Regions from separate parts of the Mesorhizobium sp. M0664 genome, predicted to be linked through region 2. Evidence: riboswitches for the same ligand, from Rfam matches in the RefSeq annotation. Region 2 holds a riboswitch; the other holds the start of a gene.
What was found. A riboswitch is a leader RNA that binds a small molecule or an ion and turns the genes downstream of it on or off. The one in region 2 is predicted to bind thiamine pyrophosphate.
Positions count from the first base shown of each region.

Region 1: another riboswitch for thiamine pyrophosphate. It lies ahead of thiB (thiamine ABC transporter substrate binding subunit); the one in region 2 lies ahead of thiC (phosphomethylpyrimidine synthase ThiC).

Region 1 is NZ_JAMYPW010000004.1:80,456-95,759, forward strand. It holds gene NKI39_RS08095 (ABC-F family ATP-binding cassette domain-containing protein) at 1-864, opposite strand, end outside; gene NKI39_RS08100 (thiamine diphosphokinase) at 880-1,524, opposite strand; TPP riboswitch at 1,652-1,766, shown strand; gene thiB (thiamine ABC transporter substrate binding subunit) at 1,810-2,823, shown strand; gene thiP (thiamine/thiamine pyrophosphate ABC transporter permease) at 3,312-4,931, shown strand; gene thiQ (thiamine ABC transporter ATP-binding protein) at 4,928-5,719, shown strand; gene NKI39_RS08120 (M48 family metalloprotease) at 5,974-7,443, shown strand; gene NKI39_RS08125 (RNA polymerase factor sigma-32) at 7,457-8,314, opposite strand; gene NKI39_RS08130 (amino acid ABC transporter substrate-binding protein) at 8,638-9,411, shown strand; gene NKI39_RS08135 (ABC transporter permease subunit) at 9,534-10,214, shown strand; gene NKI39_RS08140 (amino acid ABC transporter ATP-binding protein) at 10,211-10,981, shown strand; gene NKI39_RS08145 (CarD family transcriptional regulator) at 11,059-11,640, opposite strand; gene fdxA (ferredoxin FdxA) at 12,009-12,347, opposite strand; gene NKI39_RS08155 (RNA-binding S4 domain-containing protein) at 12,496-12,882, opposite strand; gene NKI39_RS08160 (helicase-related protein) at 12,895-15,304, opposite strand, start outside.
Region 2 is NZ_JAMYPW010000002.1:28,019-43,322, forward strand. It holds gene NKI39_RS02865 (sugar ABC transporter ATP-binding protein) at 1-563, opposite strand, end outside; gene NKI39_RS02870 (LacI family DNA-binding transcriptional regulator) at 560-1,558, opposite strand; gene NKI39_RS02875 (CopG family transcriptional regulator) at 1,856-2,311, opposite strand; gene NKI39_RS02880 (conjugal transfer protein TraG) at 2,295-4,292, opposite strand; gene NKI39_RS02885 (YybH family protein) at 4,820-5,275, opposite strand; gene NKI39_RS02890 (Fic family protein) at 6,407-7,951, shown strand; TPP riboswitch at 8,133-8,249, shown strand; gene thiC (phosphomethylpyrimidine synthase ThiC) at 8,354-10,189, shown strand; gene thiO (glycine oxidase ThiO) at 10,186-11,187, shown strand; gene thiS (sulfur carrier protein ThiS) at 11,156-11,353, shown strand; gene NKI39_RS02910 (thiazole synthase) at 11,355-12,128, shown strand; gene NKI39_RS02915 (thiamine phosphate synthase) at 12,125-12,730, shown strand; gene NKI39_RS02920 (hydroxymethylpyrimidine/phosphomethylpyrimidine kinase) at 12,721-13,494, shown strand; gene NKI39_RS02925 (GntR family transcriptional regulator) at 14,344-15,069, shown strand; gene NKI39_RS02930 (ADP-ribosylglycohydrolase family protein) at 15,097-15,304, shown strand, end outside.

The DNA of each region.
Region 1 (15,304 bases), on a different contig from region 2:
GATGTTCTTGGCTTCGATCACCAGCTTGCCGGATTCGGCGGCGTCGCTGGCTGTCATCGTCGCCGCACCCTCGGCGCCGCGATGACCACGAAAGCGCTGGCGCATGGTCTGCAACTCACCGAGCCGGCGCATGTTGCGCTTGCGCCGCGCTGTCACGCCATAGCGCAGCCAGTGCTCCTCGCGCACGATCTGGCGACCGAGCTTGTGCTGCTCGCGCTCTTCCTCCTCCAGCACCGTGTCGCGCCATTCCTCGAAATAGCCAAAGCCCTTGTCGAGACGGCGGGTCTGGCCGCGGTCGAGCCAGATTGTGGCGCGTGACACGCGCTCGAGAAAACGGCGGTCATGCGAGATGACGACCAGTGCCGAGGAGGTGCGGGCAAGCTCCTCCTCCAGCCATTCGATGACCGAAAGGTCAAGATGATTGGTCGGCTCATCGAGGAGGAGAATGTCGGGCTCCGGCGCCATGACGCGGGCGAGGGCGGCGCGCCGCGCCTCGCCGCCGGAAAGGTCGTTCGGCCGTTCCTCGCCGGTCAGGCCGAGATGCTCCATCAGATAGGTGGCGCGGTAGGGATCGTCGGCGGGCCCGAGCCCCGCCTCGACATAGGCGCGGACGGTCGCAAAACCGTCCATGTCGGGCATTTGCGGCAAGTAGCGCACGGTTGCCGAGGGCTGGCGGAAGACTTCGCCATCCTGCGGTTCGATCAGCCCGGCGGCGATCTTGAGGAGCGTCGACTTACCAGAGCCGTTGCGGCCGACCAGGGCGATCTTGTCGCCAGCCGAGGCCGTCAGGGCGGCACCGTCGAGCAACGGCGTGCCGCCAAAGGTCAGCTTTATCCCGTCGAGATTGAGAAGCGGCGGCGCCATATCAGCTTTCTGGGCTCAGCTTTCCGGAAGAGGGTAGGGATGCGCGAGCAGCAGCGCCCGGCCGCTGGCCAGCGCGATTTCCAGCCGGCCCCTGACCTCGTTGGAAATGGTCAGCGACGAGCCGAACGCAACCTCGACATGGTCGAGCGGCCATTTGGCGCCGGTGACTGTCAGGCCGGCGAGATCGGAGAAGCCGAGCACCGAAAACAGCGTGCCGTCGGCATAGTCGAAGCCAGTCTTTCCAGGCAGCAAAGGAATGCCTTCCTGTGCGCCGCTGGTCAAAAGCACTTCCGTTCCGCCTTCCGCCAGCCGGACGCTCAGCGCCAGATGCAGGAAGATGTGGTCGGTACGTTTGCCGCCGAAGGCGCCTGCGAGCACAAGGCTTGTCGCACCGCGTTCGAGCGCGGCGGCGATAGCGAGTTCACCGTCGGTCTTGTCTTTTTCGGCAGGAAATACCTGCCGTGGCACGGCGGCCAGATCCTCCGGCAACTCGGCAGGCACGGAATCGAAATCGCCGACCCAGAGTTCCGGCCTCAGGCCCAGCATGCGGGCATGACCGATGCCGGCGTCGGCGGCGATGACGCGCGAGCCTTCGACCTGGCGGTCGAGCAGCGGTGTGCGGATGAGATCGCCGCCAAGCAGGATGGTGAATGTGCTCATATCTCGTGGCCCTTACCAGCCCTGCCCCGGAAACGGAAGATGAAACGGCAGACGAAACGGAAGGCTGGGCTTTGGATGCCCGGCAAACTTCCGCTTGCGCAGCACTTCGGCCGGGCCTATGTGTCGCAACGCTCTAACGGGGTGCCGGACGCGATTTTCGCGGACCGGCTGAGAGGCAAGACTGCCAACCCGCTGAACCTGATCCGGTTTGTACCGGCGGAGGGATTAGACGTTTCGGACAGCCCGACGCCTCAATTCCTTTCAACGCGAACGAAGGAGGCGCCGATGCGCAGTTTTTTCCACTCTCTTGTCTCAATTGTCCTGCTTGCGGCATCCGCGGTCGCCCTGCCGGGGCAGGCATCGGCACAGGATAGACTGACGGTCTATACCTATGAAAGCTTCACCGCCGATTGGGGTCCGGGACCGGCGGTGAAGAAGGCCTTCGAGGTCGAATGCAGCTGCGTCGTCGAATTCGTCTCGGTCGCCGACGGCGTGGCGCTGCTCAACCGTGTGAAGCTGGAAGGCGCCGCGACCAAGGCCGATATCGTACTTGGCCTCGATACCAACTTAACCGCCGACGCCAAGGCAACCGGCCTGTTTTCGCCGCACGGCGCCGTCTCGGGCGTCAATGTACCGGGCGGCTGGAGCGACGATATTTTCGTGCCGTTCGACTATGGCTATTTCGCCGTCGTCTACGACACCGAAAAACTGAAGAGCCCGCCGAAGAGCCTCAGGGAATTGGTCGAGGGCGATGCCGGAGAGAAGATCGTCATCCAGGATCCGCGCACCTCGACGCCGGGCCTTGGCCTGCTGCTGTGGGTCAAGTCGGTCTATGGCGACAAGGCGCCGGAAGCCTGGGCCAAACTCAAGGCGAAGGTGCTGACGGTAACGCCGGGCTGGAGCGAGGCCTACGGCCTGTTCACCAAGGGCGAGGCGCCGATGGTGCTGTCCTACACGACCTCGCCGGCCTACCACATGGTCGCCGAAAACACCGAGCGCTACCAGGCGGCGTCCTTCGAGGAGGGCGAATATCTGCAGATCGAGGTTGCGGGGATCACCACCAAGGGCGCGAAGAACCCGCTGGCGGAAAAGTTCATTGCCTTCATGACCGGACCGAAATTCCAGGATGTCATTCCCGAAACCAACTGGATGTTCCCGGCCGGCAAAACCGACAAGCCGCTCAACCCGGCGTTCGACAAGCTGGTCAAGCCGACCAAGACCTTGCTGTTCAGCCCGGAAGACGTCGCGGCCAACCGCAAGGCCTGGGTCGATGAGTGGCTTGCGGCGATGAGCAGGTAGGGCTCAAGCCTCGTCGGATGTTTGCGCCAAGCCACCCCCCTCCGGCCTGCCGGCCATCTCCCCCTCAAGGGCACGGCTATCGCAGATGGAACGCCGAGGCTTTCGCTCTACGACGTACCCCCACCCCTAACCCCTCCCCACAAGGGGGAGGGAGACTTCCGTTGGCACTGACCTCGGCAAATTGTCTGCCTTTCGGCGCCAAAAGGGGAAGTAAGGGCATGCGGCAGCGTTCCCTCCCCCTTGTGGGGAGGGTTAGGGTGGGGGTCCAACTTCGTAAGAATCCAAATGCGATAGCCCTGCCCTCAAGGGGGAGATCGGCAGCTTTGTCGCCTCTCCTCGTCCTGCCACTTGTGAGATTGGCGAAGGCGGCTGAGTGCGCAATCTCCCCCCTTGAGGGGGAGATGGCCGGCAGGCCAGAGAGGGGTGGGCTCGGCCTTTGCCAGGTATTTCCTTCGATCTACGCCTGTCGTAGTGTCGGGTAGCGCGACATGCCTACGCGTCATCCGGCCGATCCCCGCGTCACTGCCGGCATCGTCGCGCTCGCCGCCATCGCGCTGCTGATCGGCGGTGCATTCGCCGGGCTCGTCGTCGAAGCCACACGCGACCTGTCCGGCGCCGCCTCCGCTTTCGATTCCTATCTCTTGCGCGTCGTCCGTTTCACGCTCTGGCAGGGTCTGCTGTCGACCCTGCTCTCCGTTGCACCGGCGCTGTTCGTCGCGCGCGCCCTGTCGCGGCATCCGCGTTTTTTCGGGCGAGGCTTCATCCTCCAGCTTTTCGCCGTGCCACTGGCGCTGCCGGCCATTGTTGCCGCACTCGGTGTCTTGGCGCTCTATGGCCGCGCCGGCTATTTTGCCGGCACGCTGGGCGCGCTAGGCGGCCAGAGCTGGCCCGGCATCTATGGCCTGTCGGGCATACTCGTTGCGCATGTCTTCTTCAACCTGCCGCTGGCGACGCGGCTGTTCCTGGAGGCGTTGCAGACCGTGCCGGCTAACCAATGGCGGCTGGCGAGCCAGCTTGGCATGGGTGCTGCGCCGGCCTTCCGGCTGATCGAATGGCCGCCGCTGCGTGCGGCCTTGCCGGGCGTTGCCGGGCTCGTTTTCATGCTGTGCATCACCTCCTTCACCATCGTGCTTACGCTCGGCGGCGGGCCGCGCGCGACGACGCTCGAGGTTGCCATCTACCAGGCGCTGCGTTTCGACTTCGACCCGGCGCGGGCTGTGACGCTGACCCTGCTGCAGATTGCCCTGACCTTCGTCGTCGTGCTGGCACTGACGCGGCTTGGCGCCAATATGACCGGCGACGCCAATCTGCCGGTGGCGCCGCGCCGGTATTTTTCAGCCGGTGCGGCCGAGACCGTGCTGAACGCGCTGGCGATCGGGCTCGCACTGCTGTTTGTCGCCGGGCCGATGGCGGCCACGCTGGCAGCCGGGCTTGGCGCCGATCTCGGCCGCCTGGCCGGCGAGAGCGCGGTGCGGCAAGCGACGGCGACCAGTGCCGTGCTCTCCCTCCTGTCGGCGCTGCTCTCTGTGGCGTTGTCGCTGTCGCTGGTGATGGCGCGCCGGGCGCTGGCGCTCACCCGGCGGAGCGGCAGGAGGACGCTGCTCGAACACCTGGCCGACACCGGTGCGGGGTTCGTCCTGGTGGTGCCGCCCATCGTCATCGGTGCCGGCTGGTTCTTGCTCCTGCGCACCGTCGGCGATGTCTTTGCGATCGCCCCTGTCATCGTCGTTGCGGTCAATGCGGTGATGGCGATGCCGTTCGCCATCCGCGCCATCCGCCCTGCCTATGACGCGGCGAGCGAACGCCACGAACGGCTCTGCGCACAGCTTGGCATCTCGGGCTGGAACCGGTTGCGGCTGGTCGATTGGCCGTCGCTGCGGCGGCCGCTCGCCACCGGCTTCGCGTTCGCCATGGCGCTGTCGCTCGGCGATCTCGGCGTCATTGCGCTGTTCGGCAGCGATTCCGTGCAGACCTTGCCCTATCTGTTGCTGGCGCGCATGGGCAGTTACCGCACCGAGGATGCCGCCGGCCTGGCGCTGCTGCTCGGCCTTGTCTGCCTGGCGCTGGTGTTGGCCGCGGACTGGCTGGGAAGGAGGGAGAAATCATGATGCCGATAAGCCCGGAACGGTCCATTTCGGTGGAAAAAGGCGCGGCCGTGCGGCTCGATAATGTCTCGTTCAGCTATGGTGAAACGCCGCTTATATTCGATGTCGATTTCCCGGTGTCGGAAATCACCGCCATCATGGGGCCGAGCGGTTCGGGAAAGTCGACGCTGCTCAATCTGGTGGCCGGTTTCGAGACGCCGCGGTCGGGCCGCGTGCTGATCGGCGGCGCCGACGTCAGCACTGCGCCGCCATCAGCGCGGCCGGTATCGATGGTGTTCCAGGAAAACAACCTGTTTGCCCATCTGTCGGTCGAGCAGAATGTCGGGCTCGGCCGCTCGCCTTCGCTCAGGCTGAGCGAGGCTGACCGCGCCGCAATCGCCGCAGCGCTGAGGCGCGTCGGTCTTGCCGGCAAGGAAAGCCGGCTGCCGCGCGAACTCTCCGGCGGCGAGCGGCAGCGCGTCGCGCTCGCCCGGGTCCTGGTGCGCGACCGGCCGGTGCTGTTGCTCGACGAGCCGTTCGCTTCGCTCGGACCGGCACTGCGCGATGACATGCTCGATCTGGTAGCCGACGTTCATTCGGAGCAGCGCATGACGGTACTATTCGTCACGCACCAGCCGGACGATGCGCGCCGTATCGGCCAAAACATGGTTTTCCTGGATGGTGGCACGGTTGCCGCGACCGGCACCGCCGCCGATTTTTTCGTCGGGGCTGGACCGGAGGCATTCCGACGCTATATCGGCTCGGGTCCGTTTGCGGCTGGATCACGAGATGTTGCCCGGAAGCGGACATAATTTATGGTCAAACCGGCGGAAGGCGAAGCGGCGCTTGCTTGCCATGATCGAGGTAGTGTGGCTAGGTCCGCCAGGAGCTGGTCCGGCCTAGAGCGTGATTTGCCGTTGCTGTCTCGTATCCGTCGGACGCACGAAGGACGCCATAGCACTTGACTTTGCGCGTGATGCTTTTCGGAAATCGCGCCCGATTTTCGCGGTCACGTGCCAGGACTTGAAAGGAAGCCGATCTGCCGACCGGCATCGACAATCGGAGGGTGAAACCGCTGGCGCGCTTTCTGGCGCTGGCCGGTCTTGCCGTGGCGCTGGCAAGCTGCCAGATGTTCACGCCTCCCGACGTGCAGGAATCGGGCTTCCAGCCCTCCGACAAGCCGATCACGGTCGACAATGTCGCCGCCAACAGCAAGCTCGCCCAACTGGCGAAGGCGCAGCACCCGCGCATCCTCGCCACCTATGGCGGCGAGTATTCCGACCCCAAGCTCGAGCGCATGGTGGCCAAGGTCGTCGGCAGACTGACCGTGGTGTCGGCCAACCCAACCCAGACCTACCGCATCACCATCCTCAACTCGCCCAACGTCAATGCCTTCGCGCTGCCGGGCGGCTATCTCTACATCACCCGCGGCCTGCTTGCGTTGGCCAACGATTCCGCCGAGCTTGCCGCCGTCATCGCGCATGAGATGGGCCACGTTACCGCCAACCACGGCCTGCAGCGCCAGCAGCTGGAAGCCGAAGAGGGGTTGGCGACCAAGGTCGTTTCGGACGTGCTCGGCGACAACCCGACGGCCAAGGCGGCGCTGATCCGCGGCAAGCTGAGGCTGGCCCAGTTCTCGCGCAATCAGGAGCTGGAGGCGGACGCCATCGGCATCAAGTCGATCGGCGAAGCCGGTTTCGATCCCTACGCCGCCGGCCGCTTCCTGCAGTCGATGTCGGCCTATACCGATTTCCGCTCGATCAGCGGCGCCACCGACGCCAGCCTCGACTTCCTGGCGACGCACCCCAACACGCCGCAGCGAATCGATCTCGCGCAGCGCCACGCCCGCCAGTTCGGCGCGCCCGGTGTCGGGTCGCGCGACCGCGATTCATTTCTTGCCGGCGTAGACGGGCTGCTTTACGGCGACACGCCGGAGGAAGGCTACGTGCGCGGCGAAACCTTCCTGCACCCTGGCCTCGGCGTGTCGTTCTCGGTGCCCAACGGTTTCGTCATCGACAATTCGGCGGCGGCGGTGACGGCGACCGGCCCGGGCGACATGGCGATCCGCTTCGACGGCGTTTCGATCGACAAGAACCGCTCGCTGACCGACTACATCCGCAGCGGTTGGGTTGCCGGCCTCGACGACAGCAGCGTGCGCCAGGAGACGATCAACGGCAACGAAGCGGCAACCGCGCATGCCGGCGCCGATGGCTGGCAATTCGACATTGCGGTGATCCGCGCCGGCGGCCAGGTCTACCGCTTGCTGACTGCTGCACCGTCGGCCAGCACCTCGCTGAGCACGGTGGCGCGCTCGGTCAGCGGCTCGTTCCGCATCCTGAGTGCTGCCGAGAAGGCGGCGTTGAAGCCGCTGCGTATCCGCATCGTCACGGTGCAGCCCGGCCAGACAATGGGCTCCCTGGCCGCGCAGATGGTCGGCGTCGACCGCAAGCTGGATTTGTTCAGGGTGCTCAACGCGCTGTCGCCGGGTGCCGCGGTTTCGGCCGGCGACAAGGTCAAGATCGTCACCGACAAATAGCAGGCGACGCGATTCAGGCTGCGAGAAATTCCGGATTCTGCTTTACCAGCGCCGCCTTGAGCTTTTCCATGGCGCGCGCCTCGATCTGCCGGACACGTTCCTTGGAGATGCCGAGCGTCTCGCCGAGCGCTTCGAGCGTCGCGCCCTCGTCGCTCAGCCGGCGTTCCTCGATAATCCTGAGCTCGCGCGCATTGAGAGCGCCGAGTGCCGTCTTCAGCCACACCGAGCGGCGTTCGACGTCGATCGTATCGCCGACGACCTCATCGGGCAGCGGGTCATCCGAAACCAGGAACTCCATCCGCTCGGTTGCGCCCGCATCGTCGGCTAGCGGTGTGTTGAGCGAGCTGTCCGGCGCCGAAAGGCGGGAATCCATCATCGCCACATCGGCCTCCGATACCCCGAGAGCCGCCGACACTTCGCGGTAGAGCGTGGCATTCGACGTCTGCTCGGCGCCGTTTGCCAGGCGGGCGCGCAGACGCCGCAGGTTGAAGAACAGCGCCTTTTGCGCCGAGCTGGTGCCGCCGCGCACGATCGACCAGTTGCGCAGGATATAGTCCTGCATCGAGGCGCGAATCCACCAAGTCGCGTAGGTCGAGAACCGCACCTCGCGCTCGGGCTCGAAACGGGCCGCGGCCTCCAGCAGCCCGACATGGCCTTCCTGGATCAGGTCGCCCAGCGGAAGGCCGTAGTGGCGAAACCGCGACGCCATGGAAATGACCAGCCGCATATGCGCGACGGTGATGCGGTGCAGCGCGTGCTGGTCATTGTTTTCCTTCCAGCGCAGCGCCAGGAGATGCTCTTCGTCACGTTCCAGATAAGGGGCTTTCATCGCCGCGCGAACCATGGTCCGTCCTGCACTGTCTTCCATCATGCCGCGCTCCTGCTCCAGGCGTTGCGGTGCGATCGAATCGTGAGTTGGCGCCGATGGTTGAAATGGCGGCGCCGCGCCCTACAACAGCGAAGAACGTGCCATGCGGGGGAATGTTCCCCCGGACTGTCATGTCGATTGCGCTGTTCCAGGCGATTCGCCGCCGGCCTTGACTCAGCCGGATGGCGCCGGGAGATGCTGGTTGAGAATTGGATTTCAAGGGCGGGAGATTTTTGAAATTCAGTTTCTTATTCTGGCATCGCGCATCTGTCATTTTCCGGCACTCGCAATGACGCCGGATACGGCCAAGGACGGATCACAGAAAAATGAAATGGCTCAAATCGCTCATCATCGCCGGAACGCTGCAGGTTCTGGCCATCGCCGCCGGTCACGCCGGCGCCAATCTCGACCAGATCAAGCAGTCCGGCGTCTTCAAGGTCGGCACAGAAGGAACCTATGCGCCCTTCACCTATCATGATGCTTCCGGCGCGCTGGTCGGCTTCGACGTCGAGATCGCGCGGGCCATCGCCGAGCGCCTCGGCGTCAAAGCCCAGTTCCTCGAAGGCAAATGGGACGGGCTGATCGCCGGTCTCGATGCCAACCGCTACGATGCCGTCATCAACGAGGTCGGCATCACCGAGGCGCGCAAGGCCAAATATGACTTTTCGGATCCCTACATCGCCTCCAAGGCGGTGCTGATCGTGCGCGGCGACAACACCGATATCAAGAGCTTCGCCGATCTCAAGGGCAAGAAGGCGGCGCAATCGCTGACTTCGAACTTCGGCAAGCTGGCTGAAACCAACGGCGCCGAACTCGTCGGCACCGACGGCTTCGACCAGTCGATCCAGTTGCTTCTTACGGGCCGCGCCGACGCCACCATCAACGACAGCCTGTCCTTCCTCGACTTCAAGAAGCACAAGCCCGACGCCAATGTGAAGATTGCCGCCCAGGAAGAAAACGCCGACTATTCCGGCGTCATCGTGCGCAAGGGCGATCCGGAACTGGTGGCCGCCATCAATAAGGCGCTGGCCGACATCAAGGCCGACGGCACCTACAAGAAAATCGCCGACACCTATTTCGGCCAGGACGTTTCGAAGTAAAACGGCTTTCTCGTGTGGGCCGAACGCCGGCCCGCGTCGTTCATATCGCGGCGAGCTGTCTTTTGACGGCCCGCCGCTTTCGCGTGATATGAGCGACGGCAATCTGGCAAGGAGGAGCCTTCGTGCCGCACTGGCTGCAATTGATGCTGGAATCCCTGCCTACGCTGCTATGGGCTGCACTGATCTTCACCGTGCCGCTGACGCTGCTGTCGTTTGCATTCGGTCTTGTCCTAGGCTTGGTTGTGGCGCTTGTCCGGCTGTTCGGTCCCAAACCGCTGGTCGCCGTGGTCCGCTTCTACGTCTGGATATTCCGCGGCACGCCGCTTCTCGTGCAACTGTTCCTTATCTTCTACGGCCTGCCATCGGTCGGCATCCTGCTCGACGCCTTTCCGGCAGCACTGATCGGCTTCACCTTGAACATCGGTGCTTATTCGTCGGAAATCATCCGCGCCGTCATCGGTTCGGTGCCGAAGGGTCAGTGGGAAGCGGCCTATTCGATCGGCATGACCTGGGCCCAGGCAATGCGGCGCACCATTCTTCCACAGGCGGGGCGCGTCGCCGTGCCGCCGCTGTCCAACACCTTCATCTCGCTGGTCAAGGACACTTCGCTCGCCGCCGCCATCACCGTGCCGGAGATGTTCCAGGCAGCGCAGCGCATCGTCGCCACCACCTATGAGCCGCTGATCCTCTATGTCGAGGCAGCGGCCCTCTATCTGATCATGAGCTCCGTGCTGTCGGCCTTGCAGGCGCGGCTGGAAACGCGGCTCAACCGTTATGGCGGCTTCCTGGAGGCGCGCGCATGATCGGCCTCACCAACATCGAAAAGCGTTTCGGCGACAATTTGGTGCTGAAGGGCGTCACCGTCACGATCGAGGAAGGCAGCGTTACGGCGCTTGTCGGGCCGTCGGGCGGAGGGAAGAGCACGCTTTTGCGCTGCATCAACCTGCTCGAGCTGCCGACTTCAGGCACGGTACGGATCGGCGACGATGCACTCGAATTCCATCCCGGCGGCAGGGTCTCGACCAGGGATATCCAGCGGCTGCGGCTGCAGACCGGCATGGTGTTCCAGAATTTCCAGCTGTTTCCGCATCGTACTGCGATCGAGAACATCATGGAGGGGCTGGTGACGGTGCTGAAATGGCCCAAGGAGAGGGCGCGCGAACGGGCGCTGGCCCTGCTCGAAAAAGTCGGCATGGCGCACAAGGCCGATGCCTGGCCGGCGACCCTGTCGGGCGGCCAGCAGCAGCGCGTGGCGATTGCCCGGGCGCTGGCGCCTTCGCCGAAGGTCCTGCTCTGCGATGAGCCGACCTCGGCACTCGATCCGGAACTGGCGCAGGAGGTGGTTGACGTGCTCGGCAAGCTCGCCAGCGAGGGCACGACCATGGTGATGGCGACGCATGACCTGCGGCTCGCCTCCAAGATCGCGCGGGAAGTGGTGTTCCTCGATGCCGGCAACATCGTCGAACAAGGCCCGGCCGCGGTGCTGTTCAGCAACCCGGAACGCCAGCGGACCAAGCGGTTCATCGCCACGCTGAAGCACGAGGCGGAAAGGGAGGGCGGCGAAGGTTAGATATGCGCGTCGCCGGTCAGCTAAGACAAAAAACCCGGCGCGAGGCCGGGTTTTCCATGTTTCCTGGGCGAAAAGGCTCAGGCAGCTTCTTCCTGCTCGGCTTCCTCGTTGTCGGCCTTGGCGCCGCGCTTCGGGCCCTTGTTGAGGTTCACCTCGATGAGGCGGACCGCTTCGGTCTCCGACATGCGGTTGACGGCCGCGATCTCGCGGGCCATGCGGTCGAGGGCCGCCTCGTAGAGCTGGCGCTCGGAATAGGACTGCTCCGGCTGGTTATCGGCGCGGTAAAGGTCGCGCACCACTTCCGAGATCGAGATCAGATCGCCGGAGTTGATCTTGGCATCATATTCCTGGGCACGGCGTGACCACATGGTGCGCTTGACGCGGGCGCGGCCCTGCACGACCTTCAGCGCGCGCTCGACATAATCCTCTTCCGACAGCTTGCGCATGCCGATCGAGGTCGCCTTGGCGACCGGCACCTTGAGGCGCATCTTGTCCTTCTGGAAGTCGATGACGAACAGCTCCAGCTTGTGGCCCGCGACTTCCTGCTCGTCGATCGAGACGATCTGGCCGACACCATGCGCCGGATAAACGATGTACTCGCCGGTCTTGAAACCGTGGCGCGCTGCGGTGGACTTCTTCTGCGGGGTGATCGTTGCCATTACGCCCTGAACTCCTTGTTGTGGTACCGGCATCGTGCCGGCCCGAACTCGTGCGACCGGGGTGACCGGTCCTCAGCCACACAACGATGAACTCACCGGAAAGGCCAGGACCGGCAAATCGCAACATTGCGACCGCCTGCCCCAGATCGCTCTGGTCCGGATTGAGAAATTCACCTTTCAGTGATTTGGGGCGTTTGCGCCATAAATCGACGTTGTGTCACCGGCATGTTTGGTTGATATAACACAAAAAGTCGGAAGAATCAAGGTTTTGCTGCACGCGCGAAGGCCACGCGCCGTCGCCGCCTGTCAAGGCGGTTAATGTATCACGGCTGTTACGCGGCGTCAGGCCGCCGCAGCCGGCAGGCTCGTCAGTCGCCTTCGCCGGGCTCGGGGGAGAAATATTTCTCGAACTTGCCAGTTTCGCCATCGAAATTCTTAGCGTCGGCCGGCGGCTCCTTCTTGGCGGTGATGTTGGGCCATTTGTCGGCATATTCGGTGTTGATCTGCAGCCATTTGTCGAGGCCCGACTCGGTGTCGGGCTTGATCGCGTCGGCCGGGCATTCCGGTTCGCAGACACCGCAATCGATGCACTCGTCCGGGTGGATGACGAGCATGTTCTCACCTTCGTAGAAGCAGTCGACCGGACAGACCTCGATGCAGTCCATGTATTTGCATTTTATGCAATTGTCGGTCACGACGTAGGTCATTGGTCGGCTCCGGGACGTCCCATTTTGTTGGGCTTTTTTGGTGAGGTAACGCCTTTGTCCGCCGGTGGCAAGGGCGGCCCCTGCCAGCGGTGCCGCGGTTTCCGGAATGGAATTCCGGAAGGCCGGCAAAGCGGGCGTTCGACCTTGCTCAATCGTCGCCGAGCAGGTGGTCGGTCTGGCGGCGTTCCTTCTTCGTCGGGCGACCGCTGCCGGCCTCGCGCAACGGCGGCACCGCATCCGGAAGCGCCTCGCCCTTGGGCGCGGGGGGCGGCGACATGTCCTCGTAGAGCAGGGGGGCCTCTTCGGCCGGGCCACGCCGTACGCCGGTGCCAAGGACTTTCCAGACGAAGATCCGCCGCTCCAGCGTGATGGTCAAAACGTCGCCCGGCCGGACCGTATCGGAGGCCTGCGCTGCTTTGTCGCGATTGATGCGGACGCGTCCGGCGACGACCAGCTTGGCTGCCAGCGTGCGCGATTTTACCGCGCGCGAGAAGAACAGCCACTTGTCGATGCGCTGGCGGGCATCAGTGACCATTGGACGAGCAGCTTACTTCTTCAGCTGGTCGCGCAACGCGGCGAGCTTGGCGAAGGGCGAGTCCGGATCGAAGCGGACCGGGCGTTCCTCACGCGGCTTTGGCTGGAACGCCGGCTTTGCGCCTTGGGCGCCGCCTTTGCCGTCCTGCCGGCCAGCCTTCCAGTCGGGCCGGTTTTCGCGCCGGTCCGGGCGTTCACCTTGCGGCTTGCCGGCGCGCTGATCTGCCGCGTCGCCTTGCGGCCTGGGCTTGAACTTGCTGCGATCGAAGCGTGGCTTGCCGGCGCCGTCGCGCTGGTCGTGGCGCCCCTGACGGGCGGGCCGGTCGCCCGGCGTCGCTTGCCCGCCGGCATCTGTCGGCGCATCGCTGCGGCTGTCCGGCGCAGCTTGACCACTGCGCGCGCGATTGTCCCGATGATTGTCCCGGGGGCGGTTGTCATGCTGGCGATGACGCGGGCGCTGGTCGAAACGACCCTGCCGCCACAACAGGATGGGTTTTGGCTCCTCGGCTTCTGGAGCAGCTTCGCCGGCGATGGCTCCTGCCGTCGCTGCAGGTTCGGCCGGCGATGCTTCCGTAGTGTCGGAAACCGGCGGCTCTGCCGGTGCCGCAGCCTCAGTTTCCGCCCCAAGTTCCGCCCTTGGCTCGGCCGCTGGTTCCGCAGGCGCTTCAGCAGTCGCCTCCGCGGCGGGCCGGGTCTCTTGCGTGACTTCTGCCGCAGCTTCAGGGGCTGGAGCTTCCGCGACAGGCTCTGCCGTCGCTTCGGTCACAGCTTCGGCCGCCGCCTCCGCAACAGGAGCCGCATCCGACACAGGTTCCGAAGCCTCCGCCGGCGGCTCTGCCGCGGCAGATGCTTCCGCCATCCTCGCCTGCTCGACGCGCGCAGTCTCTTCCGCCGCCTGCTTTGCAGCGGCAGCTTCACGCGCGGCATTGTCCTGTGCTTCGATCCGCGCCTTGACCTCGGCCGCCGGTTTGGCATCGGCGCGATAGCCGAGTCCCTTCAGGATTTCTTCCATGTCGTCGGCGGTGGCGCCGAGAATCGACATCATCGGCGGCGTCACCATGAAGGACTGGCCGTCATAGGCGCCGTCGGGGCGAGGGCCGAGGCCCGGCTTCCAGTTGGTCGCCGGCCGGATCAGGTCGGCCAGCCGTTCGAGAATATCGACGCGTACAGCACGCCGGCCAAGATTGCGGTAGCCGGCAAGCTTGTAGAAGGTCTTGTCGAAGGTCGGATCGATGACCACCGAGGTGCGGCCGGAGGCCAGTGCGTGAACGACATCGCCGAAGCCGGGCTTGTCCTTGCCGTCGTTTCTCAGCGCCCACAGCAGCGTTATCAGCCCGGCCGGCGCCGGTTTGATCAGCGCCGGCACGAAGACATGGTAGGCGCCGAAGCGCACTCCGAGACGGCGAAGCGCCGCGCGGCCTTCCTGGTCGAGCGACTTCATCTCGTCGGCGATGTCGCGACGGTTGATGAGGCCGAAATGCTCGACAAGCTGGAAAGCGATGCCGCGGCCGATGCCGGTGATCTGCTCGGCATTCTTGAGATCGACCAGCGGCTTCAGCAGGGATTCGATCTGGAAGTTGACGAAGCGCTCGGCGCGCGCCGCAACCTTGTCGCGGGCCGGGCCGGTGAGTTGCTCGTCGGCCAGCAGAACCAGACGCGGCTTCAAAGCGTCTTCGCCGGCGACCAGCGTGCCGATCGGCGCGCCGATCCAGCGCAGCGTGCCATCCGAACCCAGCGCGATGTCGCCATTGGCCGAGGCGCCGAAGCGCTCGGCCCGCGCCTCGAACTCGGCGGCAAGCGCCTTCTGCGCCGCCGCCCGCACCGCCTTGGCGTCTTCGCCGCCGGCGCTCTGGTCGGCGGTGAAGCGGAAACCTTGCAACTCGCCGACGTGATGGCCTTCGACGAGGACGGTTCCGGTTGGGCTGATTTCGGCTTCAGGCATCGTGTTTTCTCTAAGGCGCCGCATGAGGACGGAAGTCCTGCGGTCTACAAAACGTTTCGTCAACCGCTCATGCAGCGCATCCGACAATCTGTCTTCGATTTCGCGCGTCTTTTCCTGCCAGTGTGCCCGATCGGCCAGCCAGCCGGGCCGGTTGGAAACGAAGGTCCATGTGCGGATCTGGGCAATCCTGTGCGACAGCGTGTCGATGTCGCCTTCGGTTGTGTCGGCACGGCGCACCTGCTCGGCCATGTAGTTCTCGTCGACATGGCCATGCCTGGCAAGGTCCATGTAAATGGAGGCAATCAAGTCGGCGTGCTGGGCCGGCGCGATCTTCCTGTAGTCGGGCAGCGCGCAGGCTTCCCACAGCAGCGCCACGCGCCTGGCATCGGTGGTGAGTGCCCGGACGTCCTCGTCGCGCGACAGATGCTCGAGCGCCTGCGCGTCCACGGCCGGCAGCGCGCGCGTCAGGCCTTCGACCGGA
Region 2 (15,304 bases):
AGCTTGCGCATGATGTCGAACAGCCTCTCGACCTCGCCCACCGTTAAGGCCGCCGTCGGCTCGTCCATGATCAAGACCCGCGTCGCATAGGACAACGCTTTGACGATCGCAACGACCTGGCGTTGCCCTATCGAGAGGTCGCCGACTAGCCCAGCGGGATCGATAGCCAGTTCGATAGCTTCCAGACGCTTGCGAGCTTCGCGGCGCATCCCCGCCACATCGAGCAGTCCGCCCGAGCGCATCAATTCGCGGCCAAGGAAGAGGTTTGACGCCACATCGAGCGTTGGAACGAGATCAAGCTCCTGAAAAATGGTCGCAATTCCGGCCGTCTGCGCCTCGCGCGGGTTGTTGAACCGCACCGGCTTGCCGTCAATCTGGATTGTACCTTCGTCGGGTGCGTAAACTCCCGACAGCAGATTCATCAATGTCGATTTGCCGGCGCCGTTCTCGCCCAGCAGGGCGTGGATCTCGCCTGGCTTGAGATCGAAATCGACACCGCGTAGTGCCTGAACGCCGCCGAAGCGTTTCACGGCCCCTGTCACCGATAGAAGCGGCGCGCTCATGCCGGCCTCCCGCAGGATTGACGGGCATGCAGCGTCGCCTGAAGCCGCACCGAGCGGGGCTCTGTATCCGTTGATGCAATTCGGGCGCTAAGCAGCGATGCGGCCTGCCGCCCGATTTCGGCGCAAGGCTGCGCAATAAGGGTCAGTTGCGGCTCAAAACAATCCGCCCATTCGAAGTCGTCAAAGCCGACAAGTGAAAGATCCCGAGGTATTTCGAGACCTTTTTCGCGAACCGCTCGGACCGCTCCGATCGTCGCCATATTGTTGCCGGTGACCAAGGCCGTAGGCGGCGAAGGCAACGACAACATCGCGCGGGTCGATGCCGTAGCGCTCGCCGTGTCGACGTTCCCTGGCTGCAGATATTCCGACACGTAGGCAAGTCCGTTAGCCATCAAAGCTGACTTGAACGCATCGATACGTTCGCGAGTCGTAGCAAGGCCCGGCTGCCCTGCAATGAACCCAATCCGCTGATGGCCGAAGGATGCGACGTGATCGATAAGAGCGCGCATCGCAGATTGGTTCTCAACGCCGATCTGGTCAAATCGTTCGTCGGCAAACCGGTCGATCAGAACGCAGGGAACCATTTTCTCGGCAAGGTAATTGGTGGCTCGCTCTGGGGCACCCGAGGGCGCCAAAATAACGCCGTCAACACGTCGTTGATGGAAGGCGCGAACGACCGCAAGCTCCCGATCAGGATCGTCCTGCGTGTCGGAAAGGAAAACCATGAGGCCAAGACGCGCGCATTCCGCTTCCACGGCACAGATGATGTCAGTGAAATACGGGTTCGAGATCGCCGAAATCGCCAAGCCGACGCTGTTGGTTGAAGCGACCTTGAGGGAACGCGCCAGCCCATTGGGCTGATATCCAAGCAAAGCAATCGCTTCGTTAATGGCTCTCGATTTCGCAGGCGAGACAAAGCGCGTGCGGTTGATCACATGTGACACCGTTGAGACCGACACCCCGGCACGAAGGGCTACCTCAACCATCGTTGCCATTGCGGCTCAAACGGAGTGCTACTCGCAAGCGCTCCTCCCTGATGTTGCGCTTTAAACCCGCTCTGTCCTGGCGGATACAATAACCCTAGTGCCATCGAAACGTTTGCGCAATCGATTCGATAGTCGTTTTGATCTGATTAGACTAATGTTGTCTCGAATGAAGCAAAGCAGACATACGACGTCCGCTCGCTCACCACCCGAACTTTGTGGGCACGTTTAGGAACGGTGCGCGAGCAGATACCAACCCGTCGGAAAGATCACGGTCCCGAGAGACGCTTCAATCTGGCGTCACGCACCTTATCGGCTCGCTGGCGGCACTGGCGGGACATCGTCGGCTATTTCCTGCCTGAGCCTTGGTCCTTTGCTGAGCCGGCGACCGAGCGCATCGACGAAATTGTCGTAGCGCTGCAAGCCCTTGGCGCGCGCCTCCGCTTGCGCCGATTCCGGCAAGGCTGGAGTCGAGTTGAGCCAAAACCGGACGAACAATGCTAGCGTCTCAATAGCAATTCCGACGTCACGCTCGACCCGCTGCACGCGTCGATCGATCTGGTCGAGGCGGCGAGTGATCGCCGCTTGCTTTCGTTCTTCGGCGTCCGGCGACAGGGACGACGCGAGCGCAGCCTCGGCGACCAGTGACAGCGAGACCTCGCGCCGCCCAGCGTAATCCGCCAGTGCCCTCATTATGTCAGGGTCGAGATAGGCAGACAGACGTCTTTTCTTGGCGTTCTTCATGCGCTCAAAGCTCAATGCCATCATTGGGGTCAAGGGCGGCCTGACGAGCTGCGCGTCTCATGGCTTGATCGACACTGCGGCGACGAACGGCGTCATCATCGGGCTCGTCCCTGTCGAGGTCGAACTCATCGTCGCAGCGTGCCGTTCGTTCCGGCGCGATGTCTTCGTGTTCGGGAAGCTCGGGCTGGCGGCGAATGCCGCCATTGGCCGGATCCTCGTCCTGCTGATCCCTGGCAAGCCTCAGCTTGCGAGATTTGCCTTCCGGCTCAGCAAGAAGTGTCGTGTCGGTCCAGTCGTCAGGGCGAGCGTTCTGCGTTGTCCCTCCGGTCCTTGGTGGCGGCAAGACGCGCTCGGCAAGACGCGGGTCGGCAAAGTAGCGTGCCTTCTTCGCACGGACTGGGAACTGGCCCGAGATCATAATGATCGCCTCGGTCGGCGGCAGCTGCATGATCTCGCCCGGCGTCATCAGTGCACGCGCCGTTTCCTGCCGCGACACCATCAGATGCCCGAGCCAGGGCGACAATCTGTGCCCCGCATAGTTCTTCATGGCGCGCAACTCGGTCGCGGTCCCCAGAGAGTCTGAGACGCGCTTGGCCGTCCTCTCGTCATTCGTGGCGAAGCTCACCCGCACATGACAATTGTCGAGGATGGAATTGTTCGGTCCGTAGGCCTTCTCGATCTGATTGAGCGATTGTGCAATCAGGAACGACTTGATGCCATACCCGGCCATGAAGGCCAGCGCGCTTTCGAAGAAATCGAGCCTGCCAAGCGCGGGAAACTCGTCCAGCAGCATCAAAAGACGCTGCCGGTGATCCTTCGCGTGAAGATCTTCGGCGAGCCTGCGGCCGATCTGGTTAAGCACGAGTCGGATCAGCGGCTTTGTGCGACTGATGTCCGATGGCGGCACGACCAGATAAAGCGTCGTCGGCCGTGCCTCCTCGACAAGGTCTGCGATCCGCCAGTCACAGCATGACGTCACCTTGGCCACAACTGGATCGCGGTAGAGGCCCAGAAAACTCATGGCCGTCGAGAGCACGCCGGAACGCTCGTTCTCGGACTTGTTAAGCAGTTCCCGAGCAGCCGACGCAACGACGGGATGCGGGCCTGCATCACCCAAATGCCGCGTCAGCATCATGGCGCGCAGCGTTGCCTCGATTGGCCGCTCTGGATCGGAAAGGAAGTTCGCCACGCTTGCGAGGGTCTTGTCTTTCTCCGCATAGAGCACGTGCAGTATTGCGCCGACCAGCAACGCATGGCTGGTCTTCTCCCAGTGGTTGCGGCGTTCCAATGTGCCTTCTGGGTCGACCAGGACATCCGCCACGTTCTGCACATCTCGAACTTCCCACTCGCCCCGTCGCACCTCCAGCAGAGGATTGTAGGCTGCTGATCCAGCATTGGTCGGGTCGAACAGAAGCACCTGGCCGAAACGGGCCCGCCATCCGGCCGTCAGTTCCCAGTTTTCGCCTTTGATGTCGTGGACGATTGCCGAACCCGGCCAGGTCAGTAGTGACGGCACCACCAGGCCGACGCCTTTGCCGCTTCGGGTCGGTGCGAAACATAGCACGTGTTCCGGACCGTCGTGGCGCAGATAGTGTCGGCCCAACATACCCAGGATCACCCCATCCTGACCGATCATCCCAGCGGCCTTGATTTCGTCTCGCGTCGCCCAGCGCGCCGAGCCGTAAGTCGTGGTGTCCTTTGCCTCGCGCCCCCGCCACAGCGACATCCCGATCGCTGCGACGATAGCCATGAGGCTTCCGCTCGCCGCAATCGCCGCGCCCTCCAGGAAGACCTTCGGCGCGTAGGCGTCGTAGAAAAACCACCACCAGAAAAAGGCTGGCGGCGGATAAACGGGCTGTCCAGCCAATTCGAACCACGGCGGACCGAGTTGGCTTTGAAAGCCGAGCCGCCCTGCCGTCCACTGTGTTGCTCCCCATGTCGTCGCGACGACGATCAGAAAGGCGGTGAGTATCTGGCCCCATAAAACCTTGCTTGCCGGCATCGGTCGTTTCCCAAATGGATGATCGGAACAACCGAAAAGCTCGAATTCCTAAATCCGCAAGAAGAAAGGGGCGGTCGAAGCAGCATCGCGTACCCGGACGTGGAAAGACTTGCCCGATGCGGGCTCGAATGTTGAACGAGCATCGGGGGGCTGCTTTCTTCTGGAGCCGTTGAGCCGCTACTTTGCCCAATGATAATTAGTTGTCTCGGCTCAGATGCATTTGACGAGATGGACGGGTTCTTGGAGAACCGCGGATTGCCCACGACCAAATGAACAAGAGCCCTCGGCGGCGCGCCGAGCCGGAGAACGCTCTAGTCCCGGCAAGTGGTGGTCAGCCGGAATTGACGTTCTGCTGAGCTCGAATCTTACCGCCTCCCTGATCGGTAGCGCGATAGATCCAGAGCCGACTCGATGAGCAGACCCATCAAGTCTGTTCAATTTTGTTAATCAATTCAGTCACATCAACTATTGCCATGGACTTTCGTTGGAACTGTTGCAAGCCGCGCCGGCCTCACGGGTCGCGGAATCTATTGGGCCGCACCAAAGTTCCAGATGTCCCGATGCAGGCGCCACGTCCCGTCGTCCCCTTTTTTCCAAACGACAATGTACTTGCCCGCAACGGTGGAAGGGGCACCGCCTTTGCTCGGCACACCGAGCGTAAATGCGCCAACTTCGTAGGCGAGATTCCCGCTCTCTTCCACTTCCAGCGCCTTCAGGGTGAGATTCTTCATCCCGGCCTTGATTGCGCCCTGCCAGAATTCTTCCACGCCCTTGCGGTCATCGACGCGTTTGCCGTCGGGTGGCAGCAGGGCGGCATCGTCGGTATACATTTGACCTACCGCTGCTGCGTTTCCGCTGTTGAAGGCGTCCATGAATTTTACCAACGCCGCTTCGATGTCCTCACGAGCCGAGTGGGCGGCCGCAGACAATGCAGACGAAACAAGCAGCACAGCAGCAAATGCAAATGACTGAACCAGTCTCATTTCGTCCTCCCTTGCGTGCCCGACATGCCCACCCGATGAATAGCGCCGACCCAAGGGCGCCGCGGCGCGTTCGATGGCCAGGCGCCTATTTTATTAGACTTATCTGATATGACGGCGCAAGCGCAACTGCGACCCTCTGAATGACCAGCGTAGCAGCTGCCGGAGAGCTTCAAAGCGGCGGCTACCGCCTCACTGCCCTCCTCGTCTCGACGAAAGAGTTCGTTCGAATGATGCTTTTCCGTGGCTTTGCTCGCAAGTTTTCGTCAGCCAGCACAGGGCCTCCTCTTACGGTCGCTGGTCGTCAAGGCCCAGCGGCCACTAGCTGACAGTCCCCCCCGTAGCCAAGCCGCTGGGCCCCTCGACGTGGGGAACGAGCATTGGAGACGATGTCGCGCTTTCCGTTACAGCCCGAAGGCGGGTGACAGATGACCGCGTCAGCCTCTCCACTCCGAGCTACGATTTCACGCATTCGATCAGGCACAGCTCTCTCGGGCACCAAGCATGAGTCAGCTCCCGAATGAGCAGGTGCCGCCCAGTTCGGCTTCGGCCCTTGCGCGCGCAAAGTATTGGGCGAGATCGATCGGCAGTCCGATCGGCAAATTGGGGCAGCGATGGCGAGAATGAATGCCAGGAACTTCCCTTCGGTGCCGCTTCGTCGATCTGTTTGCCGAGAAGACGCGCGCTGCGTGCCGCCCCCCATACCGCAGAGAACTCACTTCAGGTCACACACACACGACGCCACCGAGATCCTGCATCACTTTTCTACTCCGACGCCGCCAGTCACCAAGATCAGTCGCGAGCGTGATCGCGGCTATCAAATCGGGATCGCGCACCGGAGTGCTCTATGAGTGAGCCCCGAACGGCGCGCTCGAGCAATCCGGCTCGACGTAAGGCGGGCCATCCGTGCCGGCCTCGTGACTAAGACGGGCGAATGGCGGTTCCTGGACTCACCTTTTTGTTCTGAAGTCGCTTCCTTGAGCCGGTGGCGGAGTTCTTGCTTGATCGACCTCAGCACTGTTTTAGAATCGGTTTTCGGAAAATTTGTCTTGTGGCATCAATTTTCATGGGATAGGATCATTTTTCATAGGTTTTGCCGACTAAACCAAAATTCAATGGAAGGATTCGCGTTTCATGCCTGCGGTGCAACAGCACCAATTTTCAGGTCCCGTTACCGTTTTTCAGGAAATCCGCCTTCCTGAAACGGCGACCCCGGCCGGGTACAGCGCCCTGATCGGAGCCTACAGGCTCGTCGCGCCCTTGCCCCGTAGATTGTTCGCCACTGGCGAGCATCATCGCATTACCGAACGGGATGGCTGGCGGATCATGACCCCCCGCCATGCCCCAAATCCTACCCTCGAAGGCCACCTGACCTTTGCGCTCAAGTACGAGGGACTGGACCTTGCCGTCCTCAAGCGGCTGTTCCAAGTGACCGGTCCCGCGCCGATCGAGGCGCTGGTCCGTGAAAGCCCGACCGGCAGTTATGCCCGCCGCATCTGGTTTTTATATGAATGGCTGAGGGGCGCGCGTATCGATCTGCCGGACGCGGAGGCCGGACGATACATTCCGGTTGTCGATCCCGAGCTGCAGTGGCCCGGACCCGACAAGACCGCTTCGCGCTATCGCGTAAGGGACAATCTCCCCGGCACGCGTGAGTTCTGCCCTCTGGTGTTCCGCACCAAGATTCTCGAAAAATTCATCGGCCTTGAACTACCGCGGCGCGCGGAGGCAATCGTAGCGGACGTGCCGCGCGACCTCCTTGCTCGGACCGCCGCCTTTCTTTTGCTCAAAGACTCGCGATCAAGCTATGCGATCGAGGGCGAGCACCCGCCGCAAGATCGCATCCAGCGCTGGGGCCGCGCCATCGGCGAAGCCGGCCGCTGGCCGATCGATCGCGATGAGCTGCTGCGTCTGCAAAGAATTGTACTTGGCGACGCTCGTTTCGTAAGACTTGGCTTCCGAAAAGAAGGAGGTTTCGTCGGTGAGCATGACCGAGACAACGGCACGCCCTTGCCCCATCACATCAGCGCTCGGCCCGAGGACCTGCCGCGGCTAATCGGTGGAATGGCGGCGTTCGATCAGGGCCCCGCGCAAAAGCTTGATGCAGTCGTAGCCGCCGCAATCCTCGCCTTCGGCTTTGTCTATATTCACCCGTTCGAGGACGGAAACGGCCGCATTCACCGCTACCTAATCCACCACGTCCTTGCCATGCGCGGCTTCAATCCGCCGGGAGTGGTCTTTCCCGTCTCGGCCGCGATCCTGGACCAGATCAACGAGTACAGGGGCGTGCTCGAGAGCTATTCGCAGCGCCTTCTGCCGTTGGTGGAATGGGAACCGACGCCGCAATTCAACGTCCGGGTGCTGAATGACACCGGTGATTTCTACCGGTTCTTCGATGCAACCCCGCACGCCGAATTCCTCTATGCTTGCGTTCAGCGGACGATCGAACGGGACCTTCCCGAGGAAACCGCATTTCTGCAGCGCTACGATCAGTTCCGGCAGCAGGTGGACGCCTTTATCGACATGCCCGAGCGGTTGACCGATCTGCTCTTCCGTTTTCTTCACCAGAATGATGGCCATCTATCGAACCGCGCGCGCGAGAAGGAATTCGCCGCGCTGACCAGTGACGAGGCAGGAAGAATCGAGGCGATCTACGCGCAAACCTTTGGTGCCCATTGAAGGTGTGATCATCAGGATCGATTTTAGTCCGACGGTTTGCGATTCCCTTGTCCCTGCCTTCATCTCCGACGCTTGACTTGTCGCCGAGACATGCACGATTTTTTCCGCACGGTCTGACCGGCCGCCGATCAGCCGCGGCCAGAACGCGCTTGACAAACCGGAGCGGTCCCGTCCAACCTCACGCATTCACCAGGGGAGTCCCGGCAAGGGGCTGAGATACTGCTGGCTTTCGCGGCGCAGTGACCCGTTGAACCTGATCCAGTTCATACTGGCGTAGGGACGGTGCAAGCGCTTTGCGGGAGTTTACGCCCGAGGTCCTGTTTCGGCAGGTCGACAGAAGCGTCTTTTCATCCTTCCGGCACAGAACTGGGTCTCCAATGCAACGAGCAAAGGAGCCTCAAGATGAATGCCCTCACCCCCGCCGTCTCGACGGGACCGCTGCCTGCCTCACGCAAAATCCACAAATCCGGTACCATCCACCCGCAGCTCAGGGTGCCGATGCGCGAAATCTCCGTCCATCCGACGGCAGGCGAGCCGCCGGTGACCGCTTACGATCCGTCCGGCCCCTATACCGACCCGACTGTCGAAACCAGCATCGAAAACGGCCTTGCACGGCTTCGCCATGAATGGGTCACCGCGCGCGGCGATGTCGAAGCCTATGACGGCCGCCACGTCCGGCCAGAAGACAATGGGTTTGCGGCAGGCGAGCGCCTAACACCGGAATTTCCAGTCCGCAACCGGCCACTCCGGGCCCAGACCGGCAAGGCGGTGACACAGCTTGCCTATGCGCGCGCTGGCATCATCACGCCCGAAATGGAGTTCGTCGCCATCCGCGAGAACCTTGGTCGCGAGATCCTGCACGGCAAGCTTGAGCGCGACGGCGAGGCCTTCGGCGCGGCGATCCCCGACTTCGTCACGCCTGAATTCGTCCGCCACGAGGTGGCGCGCGGACGCGCGATCATTCCCGCCAACATCAATCATCCCGAGAGCGAACCGATGATCATCGGCCGCAATTTCCTGGTCAAGATCAACGCCAATATCGGTAACTCCGCCGTCACATCGTCGATGGCTGAAGAGGTCGAAAAGATGGTGTGGGCGATCCGCTGGGGCGCCGACACGGTGATGGATCTGTCGACCGGCCGCAACATCCACAACATCCGCGAATGGATCGTCCGCAACTCGCCGGTGCCGATCGGCACGGTGCCGCTCTACCAGGCGCTCGAGAAAGTCGGCGGCATTGCCGAGGATCTTACCTGGGAGGTTTACCGCGACACGCTGATCGAACAGGCCGAACAGGGCGTCGACTATTTCACCATCCATGCCGGCGTGCGGCTGCACTACATCCCGCTGACCGTTGACCGGGTCACGGGTATCGTCTCGCGCGGCGGCTCCATCATGGCCAAATGGTGCCTGCACCATCACCGGGAAAGCTTCCTCTATGAGCACTTCGCCGAGATCTGCGACATCTGCCGCACCTATGACGTCTCCTTCTCGCTCGGCGACGGCCTTCGTCCCGGCTCGATTGCCGATGCCAACGACGCGGCGCAATTCGCCGAGCTGGAAACGCTCGGCGAGCTGACGCAGATCGCCTGGGCGAAAGATTGCCAGGTGATGATCGAGGGGCCCGGCCACGTGCCGATGCACAAGATCAAGGCGAACATGGACAAGCAGCTCGCCGTCTGTGGCGAGGCGCCGTTCTATACGCTTGGACCGCTGACGACCGACATCGCGCCGGGCTACGACCACATCACTTCCGGCATCGGCGCGGCGATGATCGGCTGGTTCGGAACGGCCATGCTCTGCTACGTCACGCCCAAGGAGCATCTCGGCCTTCCCGACCGCGATGACGTCAAGACCGGCGTGATCACCTACAAGATCGCAGCGCACGCGGCCGATCTGGCGAAGGGCCACCCGGCGGCGAAAGTCAGGGATGACGCCCTATCCCGCGCGCGCTTCGAGTTCCGCTGGGAGGACCAGTTCAACCTGTCGCTCGACCCCGAAACCGCACGGTCCTTCCACGACCAGACCTTGCCCAAGGAGGCGCACAAGCTGGCGCATTTCTGCTCGATGTGCGGACCGAAATTCTGCTCGATGCGTATCTCTCACGACATCCGCGCCGAGGCACAGAAAGAGGGCATGGCGGCGATGGCGGCGAAATACCGCGAGGGCGGCGATCTCTACGTGCCAGCGGACGAGACCGGCGCACCGCTCACGCCTCAGCCAGGTAAGCCATCATGAAGGTGCTGATAAAGGGGGCCGGCGTCGCCGGCCTCACCGCCGCCTTCGAACTCGCCGCCCGCGGCGCGACGGTCACGGTCGCCGAGATCCGGCATGGCCTTGGAGGCAATGCGTCGTGGTTCGCCGGCGGCATGCTGGCGACATGGTGCGAGCGTGAAAGCGCCGAGCAGCCGGTGCTGGACCTTGGACGTGACGCTGCCGACTGGTGGGATGCGGTGCTGCCGGGTCAGGTGACACGGGGCGGAACACTTGTCGTGGCCGCCCCGCGTGATGCCGGCGAGCTCGACCGCCTCGCCAGCCGCACGTCGGGCCATCGGCGTGTCGACGAAGACGAAATTGCGCTCCTGGAACCCGACTTAGCCGGCCGCTTTCGCCGCGGATTGCTCTTTCCCGATGAGGGCCATCTCGATCCGCGCCAGGCGATGGCAGCACTTCATGACAAGCTCGCAGCCATGGGTGTCAAATTCCACTTCGGCACCGACGCCCGGCATGTTTCCGGTTTCGATCGTCAGATCGATTGCACGGGAATGGCAGCCGCCGATGACAGGCTTCGCGGCGTTCGCGGCGAAATGCTGATCCTAAACACGCCAGACTTCTCGCTGTCGCGCCCGGTCCGGTTGCTGCATCCGCGCTTTCCGCTCTATGCGGTACCGCGTGCCGACGCTCAGTTCATGATCGGTGCGACGATGATTGAAAGCCGGTCCGACGGACCGGTCACGGCGCGCTCCATGATGGAGCTTCTGGGTACCGCCTATGCCCTCCATCCGGCCTTTGGCGAGGCCGGGATCGTTGAAACCGGTGTCGGCGTCCGTCCAGCCTTTCCCGACAATCTGCCGCGCGTCGAAATGAGCGGAGACACCGTCGCGATCAACGGGCTCTATCGCCATGGCTTTCTTCTCGCCCCCGCCATGGCGCGCCTGGCGGGCGAAATTGTCTTCAATCACGACAAACCCGTGGAGCTTGCTCATGAAACTGATGGTCAACGGCAAAGTGCATGAGGTTGCCGCCACCACGCTGGCCGAGCTGCTTGCCGCGCTTGACTATGAGGGCGATTGGCTCGCGACCGCCGTCAACAACGACCTCGTGCACAAAGCCAGCCGGGCGGAATTCCAATTGAACGACGGCGACCGGATCGAAATCCTCTCGCCCATGCAGGGAGGCTAGCATGTTCGATCTTCTCGGGACGACGCTTCCCTCCCGCCTGCTTCTCGGCACCGCTCAATATCCTTCGCCGGCCATCCTTGCCGATGCAGTCAGGGCATCGGGCACCTCGGTGGTGACCGTCTCGTTGCGCCGTGAAATGGCAGGCGGCAGGGCTGGCGAAAAATTCTGGTCGTTGATCCGGTCGCTTGGTGTCAGAATCCTGCCCAACACTGCTGGCTGCCACTCCGTCAAGGAAGCGGTCACGACCGCACAAATGGCGCGCGAAGTCTTCGGCACGCCCTGGATCAAGCTCGAAGTGATCGGCAATCACGACACGCTGCAGCCGGACGTGTTCGGTCTGCTCGAAGCCGCCCGCATCCTGTGCGAGGACGGTTTTGCGGTGTTCCCGTATACTACCGACGACCTTGTCGTCGCCGAGCGGCTGCTTGCGGCGGGCTGCAAGGTCTTGATGCCCTGGTGCGCACCGATCGGTTCCGCCCTCGGGCCGGTCAACATCACGGCGCTGCGCTCGATGCGCGGACATTTCCCTGATGTCCCGCTTATCGTGGATGCTGGTCTCGGACGGCCATCGCACGCGGCAACAGTCATGGAGTTCGGCTTTGATGCCGTGCTCCTGAACACAGCGGTCGCCAAGGCGGCCGATCCGGTCGGCATGGCGCGTGCGTTCGGCAAGGCGGTCGACGCCGGTCGAGAAGCTTTCAGCTCGGGGATGCTCGAACCCCGCGACGTCGCGGTGCCATCGACACCAACATTCGGCAGGGCGGTTTTCTCATGAAGCTCGATCCCTTCTACCTGATCGTCGACAGCGCCGCCTGGATCGAACGGCTGGTGCCACTTGGCGTCAAGCTGGTTCAGTTGCGCATCAAGGATAGGGACGAGGCCACGCTGCGGACGGAAATCCGCCGCGCGAACGGCGTCTGCGCGGTCCATGGTTGCCAACTGATCGTCAACGACTATTGGCGGCTCGCCATTGAGGAAGGCTGCGACTTCGTCCATCTCGGCCAAGAGGATTTGGCTGCGGCTGACCTGCTGGCGATTAAGTACGCCGGATTGAAGCTCGGGCTCAGCACGCACGATCATCTCGAACTGGAAACGGCCATCGCTGCCGAGCCCGACTATATCGCGCTCGGCCCCATCTATCCCACCATCCTGAAGCAGATGAAATGGGCGCCGCAAGGGCTCGAGCGGATCAGCGAGTGGAAGCATCGGGTGGCGCCGATCCCATTGGTCTCCATCGGCGGCCTCAACCCCGACCGGCTCGACGGTGTCTTCGAGGCTGGTGCGGACAGCGCGGCGGTGGTCACCGACATCACGTTGAATGCCGATCCCGAAGCGCGCACGCGAGAATGGATCGAAAAGACAAAGCCATGGCGCTGAGGCGAGAACCGCGTGTGCTCGTGGTTGGCGGATCAGACTCCAGCGGTGGGGCTGGAATTGCACGTGATATCGAGACGATCTCTTCCATTGGTATGCGCACCTGCCTGGCTGTCACAGCGCTGACGGTGCAGACGCACGAAGCCGTAATGGAAATCCATCCTTCGAAGCCCGATCTTGTGGCCGATCAGATGTGCGCCGCGCTGCAGGCCAACAAGGTGGCGGCAATTAAGATCGGCATGCTCGCAACGGCCGAGATCGTCGTTGCCATTGCCGGCGTGCTGCGCGAAAATCCGCAGGTGCCGGCAGTGCTCGATCCGGTGCTGGCCTCGAGCTCCGGCCGGGGGCTTCTGGAAGCAGGTGCCATCGCTGCCATGAGGCGCGACCTGATGCCGCTTTGCTGCCTTGTGACCCCCAATCTCCTCGAGCTGGCGCTCCTTGTTGGTGCGGAACCGCCAGCCGACGAGAGCGACGCGGTGAGACTGGGACGGAAATTGCTGGCAGCCGGCGTGCCGGGCCTGCTGATCAAAGGGGGCCACGCATCAGGACCTCGATCAACCGATATTCTGTTGCGTTCCGATCAAGAACCAATTCGCTTCGACGCACCTCGTCTTGTCGCATCAATCCGCGGGACGGGTTGCATGCTGGCTAGCGCGATTGCGGCGCATCTGGCGAAGGCGAAGCCGCTCGAAGACAGTGTGCGCGAAGGCAAGCGGCTTGTCTTGGCCATGTTTAAGAAGAATGCAGCAGACCGACGAAACTTGTAAAATTTTCCAACTCTCGAAAGACACGCCTGCCTCTCGCGGGTCCGGGCTGGTAATTTCGCCTCGTAATTCACCTCACTCGAGAGGAGTAGTTTGACGGCCTCGCCAGGCGGCGACCGCGAGATCAACGATGGCGAGGCGGCCGTCGTGCGCCGTATCTAGTGCGTTGGCATCCTTTCCCCACATCCGACTGCGATCCTGGAATTCACCTTGGTCGCGAGCTCCTGCTAAACGACGCCCCTCGACGGGAGCGGTCGATCCCGCGTCTCGGCTGCGGCGGCGCTAGGCTGACGCTCCCTAGGCCGTCCTGTTGAATCGGACTCGGGATCACGAACTGCCTCCGACAATGAATGAACATTGTCCGTCTTACGGCCATTTCATCGTCACCGCCGATGTGCTCAAGCGATGCAGGCCATTCCTGTCATTCAAGGGATTATCGGCTTCGAAAAACAGTGAAGCTTCATCCGTCCTTGCATCCGCTTCGCTCAGGCTCAGCAGACGTCAGCAGGTTCTTCACCAGGTTAAGAGCGAGGGCGTGTGGCTCAAGCCGGCTTGGCACGAGGGCCGGGAGGTGATCGCGGTGTTCGAGACCGAGCCGACGCGAAACCCAACCACTTTATGTGGCTCGAGTGGTGTGAAGGTCGGATCAGCTTCATTCGCGACTACCGCAATGCCCGCTATGTTGCCGATGATGCGGAGCTGGCGCTGGACGCCACGTCCCACGGCGACGGAACCGGCAACTATGCTCGTCGCGACGCCTAATCAAGCCCGATGGCAGCTCCATCCGGCACTCGTTGACAAGCCTGCCGTGATATGAACAGGATTATACAGGCTCACTGAACAGGTACCCATATGAAGCGGCGCTCGGTTCAACTGTCTCCCGGCACGGGCAAGCCCGAACAGATCGCCACCGTTCTCGAACATGAAATCCGCTCCGGTGTTCTCGGCTTCGGCGACCGGCTGCAAAGCGAGAACAAGCTCGTCCAGCGTTTCTCCGTCAGCCGCAACACCGTCCGCAAAGGCCTCGAGGAACTGTCCAACCGCGGGCTGATCACGACCAAAGTCGGCATCGGCTCTTTCGTCACCTTCGATGGCAAGCCCGTTGATGACTCCATCGGTTGGTCGCGGGCGCTCGCCAACGCCGGCGCCAACGCCGAGACGCGGACGCTGCGGCTCGAGGTGATCGAGGACCCCGGTCTTGCCGCACTGCTTGGTATAGAAAACCCCTTTTTCATCGCTGTCGACCGGGTGCGCACCAATGCCAGCGACGGCCACGCCATCTCCATCGAGCGCAGCCGCCTGCCATTGTCGCCGGAACTGGAGGACGTGCCGTTGCGCGGCCTGCGCGAAGGCTCGCTGCACCAGACGCTGCGCGGCGCGGGCCTCATTCCCGACCATGGCGAGGAATGGGTCGGCATCGAAATGCTCAACGCCGAGGACTCTGCAATCCTCGGTTGCCCGCAAGGCACGCCGTTCCTTCGCGGTCGCCGGTTGACCCGCGCCGCCGATGACCGGCCGATCGAATATGTGACCAGCCTGCTCAACCCGGCGCATTTTGCGCTGCATATGAGGTTCTGAGTGATGCCGGACGACAACACCGGGAATATGACTGATCGGGCCATGGGGGCGCTTGTCGGCGGGGCACTGGGGGATGCGCTGGGCATGCCGACGCAGCTTTTGTCGCCGGCCCGGATTGCCGAACTCTACGCCCATGTAGAGGGCTTCATTGCTCCTTTCGCCGACCATCCGGTGTCGAAGGGGCTTCCCGCTGGAACGATCACCGACGACACCGAACAGGCGCTTCTGCTTGGCC